Regions from separate parts of the Bradyrhizobium icense genome, predicted to be linked through region 1. Evidence: riboswitches for the same ligand, from Rfam matches in the RefSeq annotation. Region 1 holds a riboswitch; each other region holds the start of a gene.
What was found. A riboswitch is a leader RNA that binds a small molecule or an ion and turns the genes downstream of it on or off. The one in region 1 is predicted to bind cobalamin.

Region 1 (4,921 bases):
CGACACGAGGACCTGGTGCGCCGTGCCATGGCAGGAGCCGGCATTCTGGTGTTCGGGACGTTGCCCCGCCACGCCGCGATCACCTTGCCGACGCGGCATCTTGGCCTGGTACAGGCTGAGGAGCAGGGCGAGGTCGAAGGCCTGATCGCGGAAGCCGCCCGCTTCGTCGCCGAGCATGTCGATCTCGATGCAGTGCTGCAATCCGCGGCATGTGCCCGGACGGCGCCATGCGCCGCGCACGGCCCAAGCGTCAAGCCACCCGGCCAACGCATCGCTCTGGCGCGCGACGGCGCATTCTCGTTCGTCTATCCGCACATGCTGGAGGCCTGGCGTGCCGCCGGAGCCGAGATCACGACGTTCTCGCCGCTCGCCGACGAGGGTCCTGATGACAGTGCCGACGTCTGCTGGCTGCCCGGCGGCTATCCGGAATTGCACGCCGGCCAACTCGCGGCAAATCGCCGATTTCGCCGTGCGCTAAAATCCTTTGCAGAGACACGGCCGGTACATGGCGAGTGTGGCGGCTACATGCTGCTTGGCACCGCCTTAACTGACGCCAATGGCACACACCATGAGATGACGGGACTGCTCGGCCTGCATACGAGTTTTGCCCAACGTCGCATGCATCTGGGCTATCGGCTTGCGGAACTCGCGCTGCCGATGCCCGGATATCAGGCCGGCGCGCTCCTGCGCGGCCATGAATTCCATTACTCCACCATCGTCTCGCAGCCCGATACACCTTTGGCTATCGTGCGCGACGCGACTGGCGCGGTCGTTGCGGAGACGGGCTCGCGGCGAGGCTACGCCACCGGCACGTTCTTCCACCTCATTGCGGAGAACATGTGAGCGGCTTTGTTTCCTTTGTCTCGGCCGGCCCAGGCGATCCCGAGCTCCTGACGCTCAAGGCGGCTGCGCGTCTGCGCGCCGCTGATGTCGTGCTGTATGACGACCTTGCCTCGGGCGCGATCCTCGATTACGCCCGAGCCGGGGCCAATCTGGTAGCGGTTGGCAAGCGTGTGGGCCGGCCCTCAGCCAAACAGGAGCACGTCAACCGGCTGCTCATCGACTACGCTGCCGCAGGCGCCCGCGTTGTTCGTTTGAAATCGGGAGACGCCGGCATCTTCGGCCGGCTTGAAGAAGAGATCGAGGCGCTGCAAACTGCGGGCATCGACTACGAGATCATACCAGGCGTCACCTCGGCCTGCGTTGCGGCAGCGCGCGCCGGCATTCCACTCACCCGCCGGCACACCTCGCGCCGCGTCCAGTTCGTGACCGGCGCAGATGTCACCGGGCGTTTGCCCGCGGATCTTAATTGGGCGGCACTGGCCGATCCGGAATCGACGACCGTGGTCTATATGGGCAAGCGCACATTCCCGGCGCTCGCGGCAAAGCTGATCGAGCACGGCATGGCTCCCGACACGCCGGCGCTATTTGCGGAGTCTCTGGGCCGCGCTGAGGAGCGGATTGTCCGCACCACGATTGCAAAGCTTGCAGAGCAGCTCGCGCAAGCCAGCGCCGCAACGACGGCGGCGGTCATTCTTTTCGGCGCGTTGGCGGGAGAGACTCTGTGATGATGCCGTCGCCCGATCTTGCGTGCCCCTTGACGTCTCCTCGTCGGAAGGAGCACACAGAGCAGGCATGGTGCTCGAAGCGGCGCAAAGCGCCGGAGCATAATCGGGAACGGGGAAGGGCGGACCTGAATGCGGCGCCCAAAGCCGCGGCCGCCCCCGCGCCTGTAAGCGGTGATGGGCTCCGAACCGCCACTGGGCCGTCAAGCTTGGGAAGGCCGGGATCCGTTTCGAACCGCGAGCCAGGAGACCGGCCCTGTAGTTTTTTATCACCAGCGCCGTCGGGTGTGACGGCAGAAGGGACGTAAGTCATGCATATTGAACCAGGTATCGTTACGGGCGCCAAGCTCGTGCTGAGTTACGCGACCGGTGCCGTTGCCGCCGGCTGCGCTCTCAAGCTCACGGTCGAAACCGTGCGCGAGCAGGGGATTGTTTCATTCGCGGTGCGCACCGTCGCAACAACGGCTCTGGTCTTCTCGTTCTTCGAACTCCTGCCGCATTTCCGGATCGGGGTCTCGGAGGTGCATTTCATTCTCGGCTCGACGCTGTTTCTCCTGTTCGGTGCAGCGCCAGCCGCGTTCGGGCTGGCGCTTGGTCTTCTGCTGCAGGGGCTGTTCTTCGTACCGACCGACCTGCCGCAATATGGTATGAACGTGACCACGCTGCTGGTGCCTTTGTTTGCGATCCAGGCGCTGGCCGGGTGGATCATTCCTCGCAACACCGCCTATGTTGACCTGCAGTATCGCCAGGCGCTTGCGCTTTCGACCGCCTATCAATCCGGCATCGTGGCGTGGGTCGCCTTCTGGGCGCTGTATGGTGCGGGCTTTGCGGCCGAGAACCTCGCCTCCATCGCGTCTTTCGCCGCTTCCTACGCGCTCGTCGTAGTATTTGAGTCGCTGGCCGATCTGGCCGTGCTGGCACTGGCGAAATCACTGCGAGGTGTGACGGCCGATGGTCTTGTTACCTATCGCCTTCACAACGCAGCCTGAAGATGGCGTAAGGGCGGTCGCAAGCGCGGCCGCCCCCACTCATAACGTGATGCTGACACTCTCCCTGATAGGCATTGGCTGCGGCGATCCCGAGCAGCTCACGCTTGCTGCGATCCGCGCGATCAATGCGGCTGACCTGGTGCTGATTCCGCGCAAAGGTGCCGCGAAGTCCGATCTCGCCGACCTGCGCCGGCTCATTTGTGCGCAAGCCTTGACGAACAGCCACACGCGCGTTGCTGAGTTCGACCTGCCCGTTCGCGACACCGCGCAGGAGCACTACCGCAAGGGAGTGGAGGAATGGCACGACGCCGTCGCCCTGACCTGGTCCCGGGCAATTGCGGCGCATATCGGTCATGACGGGCGCGTTGCCCTGCTGATCTGGGGCGATCCTTCGCTATACGACTCGAGCCTGCGGATCGCACGAAGGCTTGATCCGTTGCCAACGATCGAGGTCGTGCCAGGCGTCACGTCGATCCAGGCACTTTGCGCCGTGCATTCACTGCCGCTGAACGACATCGGGGAGCTCTTTCTCGTCACCACCGGACGGCGGCTGCGCGAGGTCGGTTGGCCCTCCGGCACCGACACCGTGGTCGTCATGCTCGATGGCGGTGCCGCGTTCCAGTCGCTCGACCCGAACGGACTACATATCTGGTGGGGCGCCTATCTCGGGATGCCCGAGCAGATCACCATGTCAGGTGCGCTTGCAGAAGTGGGGCCAGGCATCGTCGCCGCACGACAGGAAGCACGCGCCAGGAACGGCTGGATCATGGATAGCTACATCCTCAAGCGCGTGTAGTAGCACTTGTGCGAAGGCCGCTGCACCTTGAACAATCACCAAGGCAGGACGACATGCTACCCGAGTGGGTCTACCAGGAGTGCCCGGGCGTTTCGACCGTCCATCGCGATGTTGCCCTGGCCCGTCAGGCCGAGCTCACCAAGCCGACCGGTGCGCTGGGTCGCCTCGAGCACCTCGCGATCGAGCTGGCCGGTCTGCAACAAACCGACCGGCCTCGAGCCGAGCGCGTGCCGATCATCGTCTTTGCAGGGGATCACGGCATCGCCGCCCAGGGAGTATCGGCCTATCCTCAGGAAGTTACGAGCGCGATGATGTCGAATTTCGCGTCAGGCGGTGCAGCAATTTCGGTTCTCGCGCGCGAACTGAGCTTAAGTCTGGAGATCGTCGACGCCGGGACGCTCGCCGAGCAGCCCATCCCGGGAGTCGCGACAGACAAGCCGCGCCGGGGCAGCCGGGATTTCAGCAGGGAAGCGGCGCTCGAGTTGGGGGAGGTCGCCTTCGCCTTCGACTGCGGCAAGCGCGCCGTCGCGCGCGCGGCCTCAGCAGAGCCAGATCTTCTAATCCTTGGTGACATGGGGATTGGCAACACCACGACTTCTGCGGCAGTCGCCGCCGCCCTACTTGGCGTGGGCGCCGAGCAGGTGGCCGGCAATGGCACCGGGATCGATGCAGACGGCCGAGCGCGCAAGGCGCGCCTGATTGATGCAGCGTTAGCTCGTCATGACCTTACAAGACCAGGAACTTCTGCCGAGCGGATCCTGTGCGCGGTAGGCGGTCTCGAAACTGCCGCGATTACGGGCGCGATCATCGCCGCCGCACAGCGTCGCCTCCCGACCCTGATCGACGGTTTCATCGTGTCCGTCGCGGCATTGACGGCGGTGCATCTTAATCCGTCGTGTCGGCCCTTTCTCTTATCCTCACATCAATCGGCCGAGCAGGGGCACCGCCTGGTTCTTGAGGCGCTGAATGTGCAGCCGTTGTTCAATCTGGACCTCAGGTTAGGGGAGGGGTCGGGCGCCGCGCTTGCATTGCCGATCCTGCGGCTTGCATGCGCTCTGCACAACGGCATGGCGACCTTCACGCAAGCCAGCGTTCCGAATCGCTCATAACGCGACATTCTGATTGACCGACACAATCCGCCAATCATTCCGTAGCCGATCAATTCGGGTGATCGACAGAGGATCGATTACGAAGCGCAACGCTGCTTGCGGTGCGATGTCGAGGGCTATGCAGAGCGCGGCGCGAATAGTGCCGGAATGCACGACGAGCGTTGCTGGACCAGCAGCTATTTTACGAAGTCCATCCCGAACCCTCGCAATTTGATCTTCGAAGCTCTCGCCGCCGGGTGGGCTTGAACGAGCGGGATCCTTCCAGAACTCGGCGTACCCTTCTTCTCCGAGAGCGGCGAGATCGTCGTGACGTCGGCCGGTCCAATCCCCGAATTCCTGCTCCCGAAACTCAGGCACCAGGATTGGATCAAGCTGGAATGCGCGCGCAGTATCGAGAGTTCGTTGAGACGGACTCGCATAGCTTGCGGCGTCCTGCGGCAAGCGCCTTCGCACGGCCTCCAA
Region 2 (4,921 bases), 2.1 Mb from region 1:
GCCCAGGCTCTGCGCGGTTTCCTCGCCGAGGCTGAGCGCGCGAAAGGCATGGCGCTGGCTGAACAGCATGATCGCGCCGGCAACGATGAATGGAAACGCCAGCATGACGTGCTGAAAGCTGCGGTCCTCCAGCGAGCCCAATAGCCAGAACGCGATCTCCAGCACCACGAACGGATTGCTGGAGAGGTTCATCACCAGCGCGGTGGCGGCGCCCGCAAAGCTCGAGATCGCGAGACCCGACAGGATGAGAATCAGCAACCCCGCATTGCGCCCGGCGATCGAGAGCAGCACGAACACCGAACCGAACGCCGCAACGATCGCTGCGACCGGCAGCGCATAGGAACGCACATCGGCCAGCCCGAGCGCGATCACCAGCACCGCGCCGAATGCGGCCGATTGCGGCGCGCCGAACAGCGAGGGCGAGGCCAGCGGATTACGCAGCAAACCCTGCAGCGCCGCGCCCGACAGCCCGAGGATGGCACCGATCGCCAGCGCCAGAAGCGTGCGCGGCAGGCGGATTTCCCGCACGATCACCTGCGCCACCTCGCCGCCGCCGCCGAACAGCGCTTCCGCCACGGCAAGCGGCGACAGCCGCACCGGCCCTATGCCGAGCGAGATCAGCATCAGGAGCACAACGAGGGCGGCAAGCGCCGCGGTCGCGCCGATCCGGCGGCGCGCGGCGCCCTCATTGGTCAGGGCTACGGCTTCAACACTCATCGATCGTCCTAAAGCAGGTTTACCCGCCCCGGTACAGGCGGCGGGCAAGGGACCTCAGGCAGTGCTCATGCGGCAAAAATAGCGCACTCGTCCAGTGAGGATCGCCGGACGCCCCGGGGCGCATTGACTCGGACTTTGTCAAACTTCTACCATAGTTCCCGACGGTTCCCGTTCTGGGGATCAAAAGGGAATGCGGTGCGGGGAAATCCCCCAATTCCGCGGCTGCCCCCGCAACTGTAAGCGGCGAATCCTTCGTCATAAGCCACTGGGCATCTCGGTCCTGGGAAGGCGACGATGGGGTAACGACCCGCGAGCCAGGAGACCTGCCGTCAGCCGTGGTCACACGCGAAGATGTCGGTCGGGGAGTACAGACATTAGCTTCACCTAAGCTGCTCTAAGCACATGGTGAGACTTGGTTCGCTGTGACGTGCCACTGACGTCATACCGAGGTCTGAACCATGTCTTCCACCAATACAGCCACGCGGCGCCGCCGCTTTTGGCTCGCCTCCAGTTTTCTCGTTCCCATCGTGTCGCTCGGCATTTCCGGCGCGCACGCGCAGGCGCCGTCGTCCGAACAGTTGCCGCCGATCGAGATCATTTCGCCTACCGACCCGAACCGAACTCGCGCAAAACCGACCTACGATGAAGGATCAACCTCGCGCCGCGTCGTGCCGGCAGCCGCGCCGTCGACCGGCAGGCGGCCCGCATCCGGGACGCGCTCGAACGTCGCAGCGCAAAGTGCTTCTCAGGGTGCGGGCGGAAACGGCCGGCAGTTCTCCGGCATCGTCGGCACCTCGGCGACCGTGATCACTGCAGAGGAGATCGCGAATTCGCCGGCCCAGACGCTGTCCGAGATCATCGCGCAGACGCCCGGCGTACAACTGCAATCGCTCTATGGCGGCGTGAACGGCGCGAAAACGACGGTCGATCTGCGCGGGTTCGGCGCGTTCGCCACCGCCAACAGCCTCGTCCTGATCAATGGCCGCAGGCTCAACGATATCGACATGGCCGGCGTCGATCTCTCGACCATTCCGCTCACTTCGATCGAGCGCATCGAAATCACCCGCGGCAACAGCGGCGCGGTGCTCTACGGCGACAACGCGGTCGGCGGCGTCGTCAACATCGTCCTGAAGAACGGCGTCGGCGGCCCGCCGGTCACGATCCGCAGCGAAGCCGGCGTCGGCTCGTTCAATCAACGGCTTGCGAATATCTCGGCCGCGACCAACTACGGACCTTGGTCGACGTCCTTCTACGGCAACGCCATCAAGTCTGACGGTTACCGGGTCAACAACGCCCTCGATCAACGCAACGGGGTCGGCAATCTCAATTATACCACACCGGACCTCAAGGCCTTCCTTACGGTGACCGGTGACGACCAGAAGCTCGGTTTCCCGGGCGGACGTACCGTCGATCCCTCAATCGGACTCAATCAACTCGTCACCGATCGCAGGGGCACCAATACGCCGTTCGACTACGGCAACCAGCAGGGCGCCAGCGCAACCACCGGCTTTACCAAGACAATCATGAACGGCGTCGATCTGATCGTCGACGGCGGCGTTCGGAAGAAGGATACGCAAAGCGGTTTCTTCGGCGCGGTGCCGTTTGCCTCGCCACTTCCGAGCTTCTCCTCGACCTATAACGACGCATCATTGCAGACCTGGTCGATCACGCCGCGACTGAGCGTCAAGAATTCGATCTTCGGAATTCCCTCCCAGATCCTGACCGGCATCGACTATTACAATGCGACGTTCAACCAGGAGCGCGGGGCGTTCAAAGGCCTCGCTCCGACCCACATCTACGATCTGTCGCAACAGACGCTGGCCGGCTACTGGCAGCACACGGTAGGCCTGTTGCCGACGACCGATTTCTCCTATGGCGCCAGGGTTCAAAACACCAGCCTGAGCGCCCGAGATCGGTACGATCCCAGTGCGCCCGGTTGCGCCATGTTCTTTAATTGCAGCGCTCAAGCCTTCCCATTGGACAGCAACGAAACACAATACGCGCTGCATGCCGGTCTCGAGCATCGCTTCAATAGCGTGTTCTCGGTATTCGGCCGCGCCGCACGCGCGTTCCGCACCCCGACCGTGGATGAACGCGTTTCGTCGGGACCGGCCTTCGACCCCTTCTTCATCCCGCTGCCCGGCGACTTCAAGCTGAAGACCCAGACCTCGCATGACATCGAGGGCGGATTCCGCATCAAGAGCGGCGGATTCCAGATGCAATCGAGCATCTACACCATGGATCTCGAGAACGAGATCCATTTCAATCCTGTGCTGTTCTTCAACGTCAATCTCGATCCAACCCGCCGCTACGGCTCCGAGACGAGCGCCGCGCTACGTGTCAGTGACAGCGTGACGCTCCGCGGCGGCATGGCGTATACGCGCGCCGTCTTCCGCGAAGGGCAGTTCACCGGCAATGACGTGCCGCTGGTGTCGCGCTACACCGCGAGCGGCGGCGTGACCTGGAACATCTGGCAAAACTATCTCGTGTTCGACGCCACGGTGCGCGCCTGGAGCGAACGCGTCATGGACAACGACCAGGCCAACACCCAGCGCCGCATCCCGGCCGACGCCACTGTCGATCTCAAATTGAGTGGCGCTTACGAGCATTTCTTCTGGTCGCTTAGCGTGATCAACGTGCTCGACGCACAGTATTACGACTACGCCATCGCCAGTTCGTTCACGCCGGGCCGCTTCTCGGCCTATCCGCTCCCCGGCCGCACCTTCATGGTGAAGGCCGGCGCGACGTTCTGACCGACATTAGAGCGTTTTCAAGCGAAGTGGACACCGGTTCGCGTCAAGAAAACGCGTCAAAATAAGAATCTAGAGCCTGGTTCTGATTCAATCAGAACCGAAAATGCTCTAGCCGGTTCGGCTTCCTGCCGGACCGGCTCCACGCTCCGTGTTCCCGTCAATCTTTCATCTCAAGGCAGATTCTGTCAGAAACCACGCCATTTTCGACCGAAAATAACATCCTCTGCGCGCCGATCCGTGGTAAATGGGCCACAGACCGCTCGACGATATCAGTCGTGATTTCAGAGGTATGACATGAATGATGAGCCGAAGAGCGCCGCCGAGCTGAAGGAAATGAGGCTCAACCGCAAGCGCGCCCAGGAAGTCGACGGCATCAAGGCGATGGCCGAGATCGCGGCTGCCGATATCGCGATCCGCCAGCGGACCGAGAAGCTGCGCGCGCTGCGTCTGGCGAAGGAAGCGGCCGACCGCGCAAATCCGCCGGAATCGAAGGTCAAGGGCAAGACCAAAGCCAGGATCGCGAAAAGAGGCTGATTTGAAATGACGAAAGAGGATCGCGATCGCGCCCAGGCGCGCTTCGACAAGGCGGCCAAAGCAGTTCAGGACGCAAAGTCCGGCAAGGCCGAACGCGACGCAGCGGCGAAAGCCGTGCTCGACAATATGGCGAAGCTGAAGGCATTGCGGCTCGCGCGCGAAGCAGCCGAGCCGCAACGTCCGCCCGCCGCAAAGACCGCAAAGAAGGCGCGCAGCAGCACAAAGCGGCCCGAGGAGAAGCCGGTGGCCCTGTCGGAGTGGCTGGCGAGCCAGCAGAACGGCGGACGGCGAACCTGAGATCGGCCGATCCAGCTCGGAGATCCGGCGTTACGCCGGCCCCGGCCAATCGATCATCGATCGCGTCTTGTTCTCGGCATCGTAAACCTGCACCTGAAGCATCTGGAAGCGGTTCTTCAACGCCATGCCCGCTTCCTCAGCCGCCTCGACCGTATCGTGATGCGACTTGAAGTGGCCGTCCACGACCAGCGAGTAACCGGTGCTCGGTGCCTTGTCGGCGCGAAGGATCTTGCGCTGCTGCGGTTCATCGAGCGCAATGCGGGGCTTCTTCATACTGGCTCCATGCGATGCCCTTCGGACGAGGCGAAAAAGGGCGGGAATAATCGTTTGACCGGCGCTAGGATACCGTCCGGACGGTCAGATTGAGGTCATGCCGTTACCCTGAGTCGGCATGCAGCGCAAATGCCGATTGATCCGGCGAAGAGGCATCACATGGGTGAAATCATATGGGCGGAACAGGCAGGAAGAGCAGCGAGCCTCCGAAACAAGGCGATGACAAACCGAAGAAGCCGCCGCGCCCGCCGGTTGAGGACGAGGAGGACTACGAGGACGGCGACATCGCCACGCCGAAGCGGGACCGTTATGGTCCTGACGATGAGCCGTTGTGAGGTAGCCGTAAG
Region 3 (4,921 bases), 3.4 Mb from region 1:
CCTTGCGCTTGCCGCCCTGGTTGACGGCGATGGCGGTGTCGTTGGCGACTTTCAGAAACGGAACCACGCCCTGGCTTTCGCCATTGGTGCCCTTGATGTGGGCGCCGAGCCCGCGCACGCGGGTCCAGTCGTTGCCGAGGCCGCCGGAATATTTTGCCAGCAGCGCATTGTCCTTGACCGACTTGAAGATGCCGTCGAGATCGTCGGCGATGGTGGTGAGGAAGCAGGACGATAATTGCGGCCGCAGCGTGCCGGAATTGAACAGCGTCGGGGTCGAGGCCATGAAGTCGAACGACGACAGCAAATCGTAGAACTCGATCGCGCGTGTCTCACGGTCGATCTCGCGGACGGCGAGCCCCATCGCGACGCGCATGAAGAACGCCTGCGGCAGTTCGATGCGGTTGCCGTGCGCATGCAGGAAATAGCGATCGTACAGCGTCTGCAGCCCCAGGAACTGGAACGCCAGGTCGCGTTCCGGCTTCAGCGCCGCGGCAAGCTTGTTCAGGTCGAAGCGCGCCAGATCGGGATCGAGCAGTTCCGCCTTGACGCCGGCCTTGATGTAGGCCGGGAAATATTCGCCGTAGCGTGCGGCCATCTCGGCCTGCGACGCGCTGGTCGGCGTATCGTGCACGAAGGACAACACCTCGGTGCGCAGCTTGTCGAGCAAAAGCCGCGCGCTGACATAGGCGTAGTTCGGCTCCTGCTCCACCAGCGTCCGCGCGGCCATCACCGACGCCAGCGCCAGTTCGTCCTCGCTGATGCCGTCATAGAGATTGCGCTGCGTCTCGGCGAGCACCGCCATGGCGCCGACGCCCTCAAGGCCAGTGCAGGCTTCTTCGATGATCAGCGTCAGCCGCGCAATATCGAGCGGGACCTGCACGCCGCTGGCCAGCGTGACACGCAGCGAAGGCTCGCCCGACGGCTGGGTGGCCTTGGCCGCCCCCTGTCCTGCCCGCTGGCGCGTGCGTTCCTCGCGATAGAGCACATAGGCGCGCGCGACCTTGTGATGCTCGCTGCGCATCAACGCCAGTTCGACCTGGTCCTGCACGTCCTCGATATGAAAGGTGCGGCCCTCGCTCATCCGGCGCGACAGCGCGCCGACGACTTCGGCGGTCAGTAGCTCGACGATTTCATGCACGCGGCGGGAGGCGGCGGCGCCATGCCCCTCGACCGCGAGGAACGCCTTGGTCATCGCGACCGAAATCTTGCTCGCGTCGAATTTCGAAATCGTGCCGTTGCGGCGGATCACCTGCATTGGCGGCTGCGCTCCCGATGCGGCGAGCGATTCGGGGCGCAGTTGGATGAATGGAGCGGCGCTGGCTTCGCGATCGAGAGAGAGTGACATCAAGAGACCCCGTGATGGTGTTGGGGCCGGATGTCATGAGGACGCTACAGCTTTTAGCCCACGCGAAAACGCGGGGCATGAATCTGCAAGCGCCGCCGGGACACCCCGCCCGTGGACGTTTTCTTCGGTGTCGCGGCAGGTCTCCTGGCTTGCAGGTCGCCGTTGTCCCCGTGTCTTCCCAATGCGATGCCGCATCAGTGACGTAAGATTCGGGAGCAACTCACTGCTTACAGTTGCGGGGGCAGCGCCGGATTTTCGCGGCTTTCGCGCGATACACCGGCTTCCCTCTTAGCCACCATGTGTTGGGCCATGGCGGACCGTGACGGCTATATCTCGTGTTATTCGCATCCGGCTGTCAATGGGGCGAGCGGGCGATGTGCAAGAATTTCAACGACGGAACCCCGGGGCTGTGAACAACGATGACAACGCGCCGGTGATGTCGCCGAGTTGACGCGCCTGCCGCGTTGCCGATAAGTGGACCTGTCGTGGTTCTTCGGGAGACGTTCTTCCGAAGCTAAGAGGGAAGCCGGTGCGGCCGAAAAGCCAAAGCCGGAGCTGCCCCCGCAACTGTAAGCGGCGAGCCGCTGTCCAACAAAGTCACTGAGACCTCACGAGGTTTCGGGAAGGCCGGACAGCAGCATTGACCCGCGAGCCAGGAGACCTGCCTCGACAACATACACGTCCTCGGGCGGGGTGTCCCGGTGGTGCGGTTGCGATTCCGCGCGCGTTGCCGTAGCGGAATCCAGACGTGTCACTTCGGCCTTTGCCCCCAACTTTTGGGGTTAAGCCAATGTCTACTTCCACCATCTCCACTTCTTCACTTCCGGTTGCCTCCCTCGGCACGCCGCGCATCGGTCCGCGCCGCGAGCTGAAATTCGCGCTGGAGAGTTTCTGGTCGGGCGCGTCAGACGAGAAGGCGCTGATCGAGACCGGCGTCGGGCTTCGCGCCGCCAACTGGGCGCGCCAGAAAAAGTTCGGCGTCAACGTGATCCCGTCGAACGATTTCTCGTTCTACGACCAGATGCTCGACACGTCCGTGATGGTTGGTGCGATTCCGGAAATCTATCGCTGGAACGGCGGCCCGGTCCCGCTCGCGACATATTTTGCAATGGCCCGCGGCGCGCAAGGCAAGGCACATGAGGCGAGCTGCAGCCACGCCCATCACGGGCAGGACGCCGCGCACGGCGTGCCGGCGCTGGAAATGACAAAATGGTTCGACACCAATTACCACTTCATGGTGCCCGAACTGGCGAAGGATCAGCAGTTCACCCTCGCCTCGCGCAAGCCGATCGAGGAATACGAGGAAGCGAAAGCGCTGGGCTATCAGACCCGCCCCGTGCTGGTCGGCCCCGTCACGTTTCTCAAACTCGCCAAGAGCAAGGATGCCGGTTTCAATCCGCTGTCCCTGCTTGATCGCTTGCTGCCGGTCTACATCGAGGTGCTGCGCGAACTTGCCTACCGCGGCGCGGAATGGGTTCAGATCGACGAGCCGTGTCTCGTGCTCGACCTCGATATCGTCGCCCAGCAGGCGCTGCATTATGCCTATGCGGAGATCGCGAGCGCAGTGCCGCAGCTCAAGGTCATGCTGGCGACCTATTTTGGCGGGCTGGGCGCCAACCGCGATACCGCGCTGTCCCTTCCCGTTGCCGGCCTGCATCTCGACCTCGTGCGCGCGCCAGAACAGATCGACGAGCTTACCGGCTTTCCTGATGACCGCGTGCTGTCGCTCGGCCTCATCGATGGTCGTAACATCTGGCGCGCGGATTTGAGCCGGCTTCTCGACCGGCTCGAGCCCGTGATTGCCGAGCTTGGCAAGCATCGCGTGCAGATCGCCCCCTCCTGTTCGCTACTGCATGTCCCGATCGATCTGGCTCTGGAGACCGGGCTCGATCCCGAAATCAAGAGCTGGCTGGCGTTTTCGGTGCAGAAGCTCGAGGAGCTGACCGCCCTCGGAACGGCGCTTTCCGATGGCCGAGCAGCGGCCGAGGCCAGCCTGAAGGCATCGGATCAGGCGGCGACCTCCCGCAAGACTTCGCCGCGCATTCACGACGCGAAGGTGGCGGCACGCGTTGCCGGCATCGATGAGCCGATGCGCTTCCGCGCCAGCATCTTCGCTGAACGCGCCACCGTTCAGCGCGAGCGCTTCAACCTGCCGGCGTTCCCGACCACGACCATCGGCTCGTTCCCGCAAACCACTGATGTCAGGAACGCCCGATCCGCTCACGCCAGGGGCGCCCTGACGGACGAAGCCTATAAGCTCTATCTGCAGAATCAGACGGCCCGCACGGTGCGCTGGCAGGAAAATATCGGACTGGACGTGCTCGTGCATGGCGAGTTCGAGCGCAATGACATGGTGCAGTATTTCGGCGAACAGCTCGCAGGCTTCGCTTTCACCGCGCACGGCTGGGTGCAGTCCTACGGATCGCGCTACGTTCGCCCTCCGGTCTTGTTCGGCGACGTGTCGCGGCCGAAGCCGATGACGGTCGAGTGGTGGCAGTACGCCCAGTCGCTGACGAAAAAGCCGATGAAGGCGATGCTCACGGGCCCCGTCACCATCCTGAACTGGTCGTTCGTCCGCGACGACATTCCGCGCAGCGAGGCCTGCCGGCAGATCGCGCTTGCGATCCGCGACGAGGTCGCTGATCTCGAAGCGGCCGGCGCCGGCATGATCCAGATCGACGAGGCGGCGCTGCGGGAAGGCCTGCCGCTGCGCAAATCCGAATGGAAGGTTTATCTCGATTGGGCCGTCGACGCCTTCCGCCTCTGTTCGTCCGGCGTGCGCGACGAGACGCAGATCCACACTCACATGTGCTACTCGGAGTTCAACGACATCATCGGCGCGATCGGCGCAATGGACGCCGACGTGATCTCGATCGAGACCTCGCGTTCGAAGATGGAACTGCTCGATGTCTTCAGGGATTACCGATACCCGAACGAAATCGGTCCCGGAGTCTACGACATCCATTCGCCGCGCGTTCCCGAGATCGGCGAGATGACCGCCCTGCTGAAGCTGGCGCGGATGCGGCTATCCGATACCCAGATCTGGATCAATCCGGATTGCGGACTGAAAACGCGCAAATGGGAAGAGGTCCGCCCCGCGCTCGCCAACATGGTCGCCGCGGCCCGCGAATTGCGGGCATCGGCTTAGTTAGCGCGACGTGCTGCGTAGGGTGGGCAAAGGCGCGCTTCGCGCCGTGCCCACCATTTCTCCGGGATCTTCGACGTGAATGGTGGGCACGCTTCGCTTTGCCCACCCTACAGCTTTATGATCACCGCGGCAGATCGAAGGAGACCGCCATGCGCTTCTGGATTCAATGCACGAGGTTCGAGACGGGGCAGCCCATCCATATCAACATCGCGCTCGTCGGCAACATGTCGCGCGATGGCGAGCGCACCGTGCTCGCCTTTGTCGGCGGCGACGGGCAAAAGATCGAAGTGGTCGAGACGCCGGAACATATTCTGACTGTACACCTCGGGGCGCCGGCCGCGGCGCCATGACTGTTCGAACGTCAATCCCGGTCTGCGACAAGCATAAAAAAACGCGGCGTCGCCGCCGCGTTTTTTATTCAGAAGACA

Region 2: another riboswitch for cobalamin. It lies ahead of LMTR13_RS36710 (TonB-dependent receptor); the one in region 1 lies ahead of LMTR13_RS27080 (energy-coupling factor ABC transporter permease).
Region 3: another riboswitch for cobalamin. It lies ahead of LMTR13_RS04150 (ribonucleoside-diphosphate reductase subunit alpha); the one in region 1 lies ahead of LMTR13_RS27080 (energy-coupling factor ABC transporter permease).

What each region holds. Positions count from the first base shown of each region.
Region 1 is NZ_CP016428.1:5,794,836-5,799,756, reverse strand. Features, by position in the region: gene LMTR13_RS27090 (cobyrinate a,c-diamide synthase) at 1-843, shown strand, start outside; gene cobA (uroporphyrinogen-III C-methyltransferase) at 840-1,568, shown strand; cobalamin riboswitch at 1,620-1,838, shown strand; gene LMTR13_RS27080 (energy-coupling factor ABC transporter permease) at 1,877-2,554, shown strand; gene cobF (precorrin-6A synthase (deacetylating)) at 2,604-3,350, shown strand; gene cobT (nicotinate-nucleotide--dimethylbenzimidazole phosphoribosyltransferase) at 3,404-4,459, shown strand; gene LMTR13_RS27065 (histidine phosphatase family protein) at 4,454-4,921, opposite strand, start outside.
Region 2 is NZ_CP016428.1:7,910,904-7,915,824, forward strand. Features, by position in the region: gene LMTR13_RS36705 (FecCD family ABC transporter permease) at 1-717, opposite strand, end outside; cobalamin riboswitch at 863-1,062, shown strand; gene LMTR13_RS36710 (TonB-dependent receptor) at 1,176-3,470, shown strand; gene LMTR13_RS36715 (hypothetical protein) at 3,765-4,004, shown strand; gene LMTR13_RS36720 (hypothetical protein) at 4,011-4,301, shown strand; gene LMTR13_RS36725 (hypothetical protein) at 4,332-4,574, opposite strand; gene LMTR13_RS42035 (hypothetical protein) at 4,748-4,909, shown strand.
Region 3 is NZ_CP016428.1:869,957-874,877, reverse strand. Features, by position in the region: gene LMTR13_RS04150 (ribonucleoside-diphosphate reductase subunit alpha) at 1-1,345, opposite strand, end outside; cobalamin riboswitch at 1,463-1,682, opposite strand; cobalamin riboswitch at 1,815-2,028, shown strand; gene metE (5-methyltetrahydropteroyltriglutamate--homocysteine S-methyltransferase) at 2,136-4,493, shown strand; gene LMTR13_RS04140 (hypothetical protein) at 4,643-4,843, shown strand.